DNA from 4 places in the Streptomyces sp. NPDC050145 genome. Region 2 is predicted to be linked to each of the others. Evidence: riboswitches for the same ligand, from Rfam matches in the RefSeq annotation. Region 2 holds a riboswitch; each other region holds the start of a gene.
The links. A riboswitch is a leader RNA that binds a small molecule or an ion and turns the genes downstream of it on or off. The one in region 2 is predicted to bind cobalamin.
Positions count from the first base shown of each region.

Region 1: another riboswitch for cobalamin. It lies ahead of ACIBTU_RS37720 (cobalamin biosynthesis protein); the one in region 2 lies ahead of ACIBTU_RS22120 (ribonucleoside-diphosphate reductase subunit alpha).
Region 3: another riboswitch for cobalamin. It lies ahead of ACIBTU_RS00615 (ABC transporter substrate-binding protein); the one in region 2 lies ahead of ACIBTU_RS22120 (ribonucleoside-diphosphate reductase subunit alpha).
Region 4: another riboswitch for cobalamin. It lies ahead of cobN (cobaltochelatase subunit CobN); the one in region 2 lies ahead of ACIBTU_RS22120 (ribonucleoside-diphosphate reductase subunit alpha).

Region 1 covers NZ_JBITJS010000030.1:13,052-15,241, forward strand. The annotation lists gene ACIBTU_RS37710 (anion permease) at 1-441, shown strand, start outside; gene ACIBTU_RS37715 (hypothetical protein) at 458-679, shown strand; cobalamin riboswitch at 788-931, shown strand; gene ACIBTU_RS37720 (cobalamin biosynthesis protein) at 970-1,926, shown strand; gene ACIBTU_RS37725 (cobyric acid synthase) at 1,923-2,190, shown strand, end outside.
Region 2 covers NZ_JBITJS010000010.1:322,125-324,314, reverse strand. The annotation lists gene mctP (monocarboxylate uptake permease MctP) at 1-27, shown strand, start outside; gene ACIBTU_RS22125 (nucleoside hydrolase) at 144-1,124, shown strand; cobalamin riboswitch at 1,162-1,305, shown strand; gene ACIBTU_RS22120 (ribonucleoside-diphosphate reductase subunit alpha) at 1,430-2,190, shown strand, end outside.
Region 3 covers NZ_JBITJS010000001.1:117,415-119,604, forward strand. The annotation lists gene ACIBTU_RS00610 (FecCD family ABC transporter permease) at 1-176, opposite strand, end outside; gene ACIBTU_RS00615 (ABC transporter substrate-binding protein) at 209-1,240, opposite strand; cobalamin riboswitch at 1,302-1,506, opposite strand; gene sigJ (RNA polymerase sigma factor SigJ) at 1,535-2,190, opposite strand, start outside.
Region 4 covers NZ_JBITJS010000002.1:388,813-391,002, forward strand. The annotation lists gene ACIBTU_RS05325 (cobalamin biosynthesis protein CobG) at 1-925, opposite strand, end outside; cobalamin riboswitch at 999-1,151, shown strand; gene cobN (cobaltochelatase subunit CobN) at 1,183-2,190, shown strand, end outside.

The sequences.
Region 1 (2,190 bases), on a different contig from region 2:
TCCACGACCCAGGTCTGCTCCGGCGCCGTCATGGGCTCGGGCCTCGGCCGCAAGGGCGGTGTCGTCCGCTGGTCGACCGCCACCCGGATGTTCGTCGCGTGGGGTCTGACCCTGCCGGCGGCCGGTCTGGTCGGCGCGGGCGCCGAGTTCCTCACCCAGCAGGGCCCGTGGGGCATCGGCCTGACGGCCGCGCTGCTCATCGGCGGCGCCTCGGTCATCTGGGTGCTGTCCCGCCGCAACTCGGTCGACCAGCACAACGTGACGGCCGACGAGATCGGCACCGAGGCCCCCGCCGCGGAGCCCGCCGGTGTCGTCACGACCGCGATCGCCGCGGTCACGCCGCCGCCCACCGGTGCGCTCGCCGTCGAGGAGTCCCCGATGCCCGCCGCGGCCGCCTCGGTGGCCGACCCCGCGCGCGCCACGACCGGCGCCACGCTGTAAGGAAGCAGGACCAGCTATGAAGATCGACTGGGCGGCCCTCGGCTCCGTGTTCGGCGTCAGCCTCGTGGTGACCGTGGCCCTGGTGGGCCTGTTCACTCTCGGGATCGTCGGCCTCTCCAAGAAGGAGTCCGCGACGCGCGCGGGCGGTTCGGCGACGCTCGCCGTCTCCGGCGCCTACCTGTGCTTCGCGCTGTGCTCGGCGGCGGTCGCGTACGGGATCTTTCTGATCGTGGCCTGACCACGGTCGCAGCACTCCCTCGGCGGGGTGGGGACGCACGCGCGTCCCCACCCCGCCGACGTGTTGTGGACCTGGCCACACTCACCCGCCGCAGGTCAACAGCAAGTTGACGTGCCTTCGCGGAGCGTGGTGCACTTCCCTCGCCATATACGGCAGCAGCAGAGGAAGCCGGTGCGAATCCGGCGCGGTCCCGCCACTGTCAGCCCTCCCCCGGAGGGCGAGCCAGGAACTCACGCTGCCGGTCTCTTCGAACCAGGGCGTGGACACCCTGAGTGAGGACAACTACCGCCATGTTCGCCCCGCGCGGCGCACGGCGGGCCGAGCGCGTCTTCGCGTACGGCGCCGCCCTGGGTATCTTCAGCGACCTCCTGGTCGGCGATCCGCGCCGCGGGCACCCCGTCGCGGGCTTCGGCCGCGCCGCGGGAGCCGTCGAGCGCGTGCTGTGGCGGGACGATCGCGGCCGGGGCGCCCTGCACACGGCCGTGTGCGCCGGTGGCGCCGCCGCGCTGGGCGCGCTCGCCGCCCGTGCCGTACGCCGCTCCCCCGCCGCCTCGGTCGCACTGACCGCCGCCGCGACCTGGGCCGTGGTCGGCGGCACCTCGCTGGGCCGTGAGGCGCGGGCCGTGGGCTCCGCGCTGGAGGCCGGCGACGTGGAGCTGGCCCGGGAGCTGCTGCCCCGGCTGTGCGGGCGCGACCCCGAGGGCCTGGACGCCGACGGCATCGCGCGCGGCGTCGTCGAGTCGGTCGCCGAGAACACTTCCGACGCGGTCGTGGGCGCCCTGGTGTGGGGTGCCGTCGCCGGGGTGCCGGGGCTGCTCGCCTTCCGTGCCGTGAACACACTGGACGCGATGGTCGGTCACAAGTCGCCGCGCTACCGGCGCTTCGGCTGGGCCTCGGCCCGGCTCGACGACGTCGCCGGCTGGCCCGGCGCCCGGCTGACGGGCGTCCTCGCGGTGCTGACCGGCGGCCGCCCCCGGGACGCGGTGCGGGCCTGGCGGGCCGACGCGGAGCGTCACCCGAGCCCGAACGCGGGGGTCGTGGAGGCCTCGTTCGCGGGCGCGCTCGGGGTGCGTCTCGGCGGCACGCTGTCGTACGCGGGGCGGGTGGAGCACCGGCCGGTCCTCAACGAGCGGGGCCGGCCCGTACACGTACGTGATGTGGAGCGGGCCGCGCGGTTGTCGCGGCGCGTGAGTCTTTCGGCGTTGGGAGTCTGTGTGGGCGCGCGGTTGCTGTGGGGCCGTCGATGACGGGCGCGAGGAAGGGCGGCGGCCTGCTGGTCGCGGGCACCACCTCGGACGCCGGGAAGAGCGTGGTCACCGCGGGGATCTGCCGGTGGCTGGTGCGGCAGGGCGTGAAGGTCGCGCCGTTCAAGGGGCAGAACATGTCCCTGAACTCGTTCGTGACGCGTGAGGGCGCCGAGATCGGGCGGGCGCAGGCCATGCAGGCGCAGGCCGCCCGCGTCGAGCCGAGCGCGCTGATGAACCCGGTGCTGCTGAAGCCCGGCAGCGACC
Region 2 (2,190 bases):
GCCGTCGGGACCGGCGCCGGACACTAGCCCCGCGCACCCTTCTCACAGGACGAGCCCCTCCACCCCTGGAGGGGCTCGTCCCGTTACGGTGGCCGACGATCGGCACCACCCGACGATCGGCACCACCCGCCCTGGAGGAACCCTTGACCGCACCCATCGTCCTCGACAGCGACCCCGGCATCGACGACGCCGTCGCGCTCCAGTACCTGCTCGGCACCGGCCTGTGGGACCTCAAGGCCTACACGACCGTCGGCGGCAACGTGCCCGCCTCCCAGACCTTCCGCAACGGCCGCGCGCTGGCCCGCGCCTTCGGCATCGACGGCGACGTGCCCGTGCACCGGGGCGCGGGCCGCCCGCTGACCCGGCTGCCGTACTCCGCGGCCGGCGAGTTCCACGGCGCGGAGGGCCTCGGCGCCGAGCGGCTGCCCGACGCGAGCGTCCCCGAGCAGACCGAGTCCTCGGCGCAGGCCATGCTCCGCCTCTCGCGCCAGTACGAGGGCGAGCTGACCGTGTGCGCGACGGGCCCGCTGACCAACGTCGCCCTCGCGATCACCGAGGACCCGGACTTCGCGCGGCGCGTGAAGCACCTCGTCTTCATGGGCGGGGCCGCCGAGGTGCCCGGGAACATCACGCCGGTCGCCGAGTTCAACGCCTGGGCGGACCCGGACGCCGTCGACCTCGTGGTGTCCTCGGGCATCCGGTACACGATGGTCGGGCTCGACGCGACGCACGGCTGGCGCTTCACCAAGGACCACCTGGCCGTCCTGGAGGACGCGGGCGAGGGCATGGCGCTGACCGCCCGCCTGATGCGCTACTACCTGGACGCGTACACGGAGGCCGCGGGCAGCCCGCTGCACGACCCGCTCGCCGTCGGGGTCTGCGCCGACGAGTCGTTCGTCACCGCCGCCGACGGCACCGTCGTCGTGGAGTGCGCGAGCGAACTCACCCGCGGCAAGACCGTGTTCATCCCCTACGACAGCGACTACCCGCGCGCCTACTACGCCGAGTCCCCGCTCGTCGCCGCCCGCACCGAACACCGCGGCCGGGTCGCGCTCGGCACCGGCCCGCGCGACTTCACGGCCGACTTCGTGACCACGCTCCTCAAGCAGCCCGGGGTGGCCTGACCGTCACCGCGACACAACATGTGGGCCCGGAGCGGAAGCCCGGGCACAACATGTATGCTCGCTCTCGCTGTCGTCGCAGGGGAATCCGGTGCAAGTCCGGAACTGTCCCGCAACGGTGAACGTAAGGCCACAAAGGCCCCTCACGTGAGTCCGAAGACCTGCCGACGGTGCACCCGAGCCGTCCGGCCCGGGTGTCGATACGTCAGGGCCTCGCGGAACGGGCCGGTGACGCGGGCGCCCCCTGTGCGCGCCCGGGCCACTCCTCCTTCCCGCGGGCCCCGAGCCGAGCGAGGGAGAGCCCCCCAGTGACGATCGCGCCCGCCGATCCCGCCTCAGCCCCGGTCCGTGCCGAAGCCGACGCCCCCGGCACCGCGCTGCTGCGCACGCTGACCGAGCTGACCGCCGACCTGCCCGACGCCGACCCGGGCCGGGTCGCCGCCGCGGCGCTGCGCGGCCGGTCCGCCCGGGCCGACGAGGCGGAGCTGCGCGAGCTCGCCACCGAGGCGGCCGCCGGACTGATCTCCGAGGACCCGGCCTACTCGCGGCTCGCGGCGCGCCTGCTCACCCTCACCGTCGCGGCCGAGGCCGCCTCGCAGGGCGTCACCTCGTTCACCGGCTCGGTCGCGGTCGGCCACCGCGAGGGCCTGATCGCGGACCGCACCGCCGAGTTCGTGCGCGTGCACGCCGCCGCGCTCGACGCGCTGATCGACCGGGACGCCGACGACCGCTTCGGCTACTTCGGCCTGCGCACCCTCTTCAGCCGCTACCTGCTGCGCCACCCGATCACCCGCAAGGTCGTCGAGACGCCGCAGCACTTCCTGCTGCGCGTGGCCTGCGGCCTGGCGGAGGACGACACGGTCCGCGCCCTGGACGAGGTCGCCGCGCTGTACGGCCTGATGAGCCGGCTCGACTACCTGCCCTCCTCCCCCACGCTCTTCAACTCCGGCACCCGGCACCCGCAGATGTCGAGCTGCTACCTGCTCGACTCCCCGCTCGACGAGCTGGACTCGATCTACGACCGCTACCACCAGGTGGCCCGCCTCTCGAAGCACGCCGGCGGCATCGG
Region 3 (2,190 bases), on a different contig from region 2:
ATCCCGTCGCGGATCGGCGACAGGTCCGAGCTGCCCCAGCCGACCCGGGCCGCGACCGACGCCCACACGTCGCCGACGCCTATGTGTGCGGGCCCGATCGTGATGGCCACGGCGACCGAGACGCACAGGGCGAGCAGGCCCGCCGCCGCGTACGACGCCGGGCGCAGGCGGGTCACTTGGTGAGGCCGGGGCACTTGGTGGGGCCGGGTCACTTGGTGAGGCCGAACGCGCGCAGCGCCGCCGCCACCTTCTCCACGCCGTCCACGGTGCGGATCGTCGGATTGAGGTCCTGCCCCTTGAGCAGCACGTACCGCTTCTCGCGGACCGCCTTCATGTTCTTCGTCGCGGGGTCGGACTCCAGGAACCTGATCTTCTGCGCCGCCGACTCGGCCGACTGCGAGCGCCGGGTCAGATCGCCGATCACCAGGACGTCCGGGTCGCGGTCCACGACCGTCTCCCAGTTGATCTGCGGCCACTCCTCATGGGTGTCGTCGAAGACGTTGCGCACCCCGAGCGCGTTCGTGATGACTCCGGGAGCTCCGCAACAGCCCGCCATGTAGGGCGACTTGGAGTCGGAGAACCAGTACAGGACGCGCACGCCGTCGGCATCGCCACCCGAAGCGGCCTTCCGCACCCGCGACTTGAGCGTCGCCACCAGCTTCTCGCCGCGTTCGCGCACGTCGAAGATCCGTGCCAGGTCCCGGATCTCGCCGTAGACCGTGTCCATGGTCAGCGCCTCGGTGCGGACGCCGTCGCCGTCGCCGCTGTTGTCCTTGTCCGCGCAGTCGGTGGGGGACAGGTACGTCGGCACGCCGAGCTTCTCGAAAGAGGCGCGCGGCGCCACGCCGCCCTTGCCGAGCGTGTACCCGAACGAGGCAGCGGCGAAGTCGGGTTCCGTGTCGAGGACCTTCTCGAACGACGGGTAGCGGTCCGCGAGGCGCGGCACCTTCGCGTTCGCCTTCGCCAGGTTCCCGCGCACCGGGTCGGTCCAGGTGCCGGTGCCCGCCATCCGGTCGGCGAGGCCGAGGGACAGCATGATCTCGGCGGAGCCCTGGTCGAGGGCGACGGCGCGGCGCGGCGGGTGCGCGACGTGCACGCGCTGCCCGCAGTTGGTGAGCGTGACACCGGCGCCGGACGCACCGTCGGAGCGCTCCGACGGGGCGCCGGATCCGCAGGCGGTGAGCAGCAGTGCGGTGATCGGCACGAGGGCACAGAAGCGGGCGAGACGTGCGAAGGGCACGGGAGATCCTTTAGCGTCCAGGGCTCAAACGCGGAGCCGGCCAACGGTCCGCCCCGCCGGGTGCACGGGCGGGGCCGCCAGCAGGTCTTCGGACTCGGGGTCGTCCGGACGGAGCGCCTTCCCAGGCCCGGTTCCCCCCGGCCCAGTGGCAGTTGCCCCGCCCGTCGCCCTCACCGCTGCGCGTCAGTTCCGGTCTTGCACCGGATTCCCTGACCCGAGTACGTACAAGTACGCACAAAGGTACGACTGGCTTGGGGAAGCTATCACAGGGCGTCACCACCCCGGCAGGGCGCGTCAGTCCTCGCCCGACCAGGCCCGCAGCTTCTCCGGATTGCGCACCACCCAGATCCGCGCGACCCGTCCCCCGGCGAGGTCGAACGCCGCCACCGTCAGCACCACACCGTCCCGGAGCGCGACGAGTCCCGGCGCGCCGTTGACCGTACGCTCCAGAAGTTCCAGACCCGGCGCCTTGTCGGCGATCGCCACCATGTACGAGGCGATGCGCGCCGCCCCCTCGACCGGGCGCAGCGCGGCACCGGCCAGGCCGCCACCGTCGGCGGTCATCACGGCGGACGGGGCGAGCAGGCCGACGAGCGCCGCGATGTCCTTCGCCTCCCAGGCCCGTCTGACCTGCCGCACCGCTTCCGCCTGCCGCGCGCCGACGTCCTCCGGGCGCGCGGCGCCCACCCTCCGCCGCGCCGAGGCGGCCAACTGCTTGCAGGCCGCCGACGACCGGCCGAGGACCTCCGCGATCTCCGCGAACGGATACCGGAACACGTCGTGCAGCACGAACGCCACCCGCTCCGCCGGCGTCATCGACTCCAGGACGACGAGGAACGCCATGCTCACGGACTCGTCGAGCACCATCTGCTCGGCGAGGTCGCCGCCCTGCCCGTGCGCCCACTCGGACCGGTCCGGGAGCGGCTCGGGCAGCCACGCGCCCACGTAGC
Region 4 (2,190 bases), on a different contig from region 2:
GCCAGGGGGTCATGCGCAGTTCCCTCTGCGGGAGGCGGTCGGCCAGATCGGTGAGGGTCGCCCATTGGTTCTGGGTGAACGATCCGAAGGGGGCCGTCACGGTCAGGGCTCCGCCGTTGCGGGATCCCGGTTCGTCGCCGGGTGCGGCGTTCGTCGTGGCTGGTCGCGCAGTTCCCCGCGCCCCTAGAGGCGCACTCCGTGCGCTCCAGGGGTGCAGGCCCGCCGACTTCAGGTTCCGGGATATCAACTCCGCCAGGGGCACGCCCAGTTCGGCCACGCGCCATACCCGACGGCCCGTCACTTCCGAGGCTGACGCGAGGAAAGACTCGGCCGCGATCACCGCCGCCCGCGCAGCATCCTCGTACGACACGACGAACTCCGCGTCCCCGACGGCCAGTTGGGTCGAGCCGTCGGGGCGGCCGCGCAGCAGGACATCCGGGCCGAGCCCGGCGACGTCACCGCGTCCGTCGTCCAGCGCGAAGAGGAAACGGCCCGACAGGCCCGGTGTCACCGAGCTGGCGAGGAGCGCCGCGTCGAGACCCGTCAGCCACTTCCGCACATCGACGAACCCCAGCCCGTCGAGCCCGGACATCGGCGAAGCCACGACGTTGCGGACCCGCTCGTGGGCCGGCGACGGCAGCAGCCCGGCCCCGCCGAGCACCTCCGCCAACTCCCCGCCGCACCCGTCCCGCAGCCCGCGCACCTGCACGTTCCCGCGCGACGTGAGGTGAAGCACCCCGTCCCCGAACCGCGCCGCCGCCTCCGCGACCGCCCGCGCCTGCGCGACGCCGAGCACCCCGCCCGGCACCCGCACCCGCGCGAGGAAGCCGTCGTCCGCCGCGTGCAGCCGCAGCGCGCCGGGGCAGGCGTCACCCCGGGACGTACCGGACGTACCGGGGCCGGGGGGTATGGGGGCGGAGGGCATGCCGGGGAGCATACCCAGGCTCACCAGCACTCCCGCTGTGAGCAGCGTCCCGTATCGGGCTTCTCGCCCGCCCCGTACGATGAGCGGCGACGGTCCCGTCCGGGCCGTCACATCGCCAGCGACGGCGACAGGGGAGGAAGCCCGGTGCGATTCCGGCGCGGTCCCGCCACTGTGAGCCCCCACCGGGGGCGAGCCAGGAACTCCCGCCGTCAGTAACCACCCGGGGCGCGGACACCCCGAGGAAGGCCAGACGACGCATGTCTCAGCAGCCCTCGCAGACGGCTACGCCCGCGCAGCGCATCCTGCTCCTGTCGACGTCCGACACCGACCTGCTCAGCGCCCGCGCCGCGAACGCCCTCGCGGACGCCCCGGTCACGTACCGCTTCGCGAACCCGTCCCGGACCGACGTCGGGACCGGCCTCGACGCGCTGCTCGACGGCACCGACCTCGTCGTCGTCCGCCTCCTCGGCGGCGTCCGCGCCTGGCAGGACGGCATCGACCGGCTGACCGCCGCCGGGGTCCCGCTGGTCGTGCTCACCGGCGAACAGGCCCCGGACGCCCAGCTCATGGCCGCCTCCACGGTGCCCGTCGGCATCGCCGCCGAGGCCCACAAGTACCTGGCGCACGGCGGCCCGGCGAACCTCGCGCACCTGGCCCGCTTCCTGTCCGACACGGTGCTGCTCACCGGCCACGGCTTCGAACCCCCGGCCCCCGCGCCGACCTGGGGCGCCCTCGACCGGCCCGCCCCGCAGGCCGACGGCCCGACCGTCGCCGTGCTCTACTACCGCGCCCACCACATGAGCGGCAACACCGCGTTCGTGCACGGCCTGTGCGACGCGATCGAGCAGGCCGGCGCCCGCCCGCTGCCGCTCTACGTCGCCTCCCTGCGCGCCCCCGAGGCCGAGCTGATCGAGGCGCTCGGCGCCGCCGACGCCGTCGTCACGACCGTGCTCGCGGCCGGCGGCACCCGCCCCGCCGAGGCGAGCGCGGGCGGCGACGACGAGTCCTGGGACGCGGGCGCGCTCACCGGCCTCGACGTGCCGATCCTCCAGGCCCTGTGCCTGACCTCCTCCCGCGCCGACTGGGAGGAGAACGACGAGGGCGTCACCCCGCTGGACGCCGCGAGCCAGATCGCCGTGCCCGAGTTCGACGGGCGGCTCATCACCGTGCCGTTCTCGTTCAAGGAGATCGACGAGGACGGGCTCCCCGCCTACGTCGCCGACCCCGAGCGCGCCGCCCGCGTCGCCGGGATCGCCGTGCGCCAC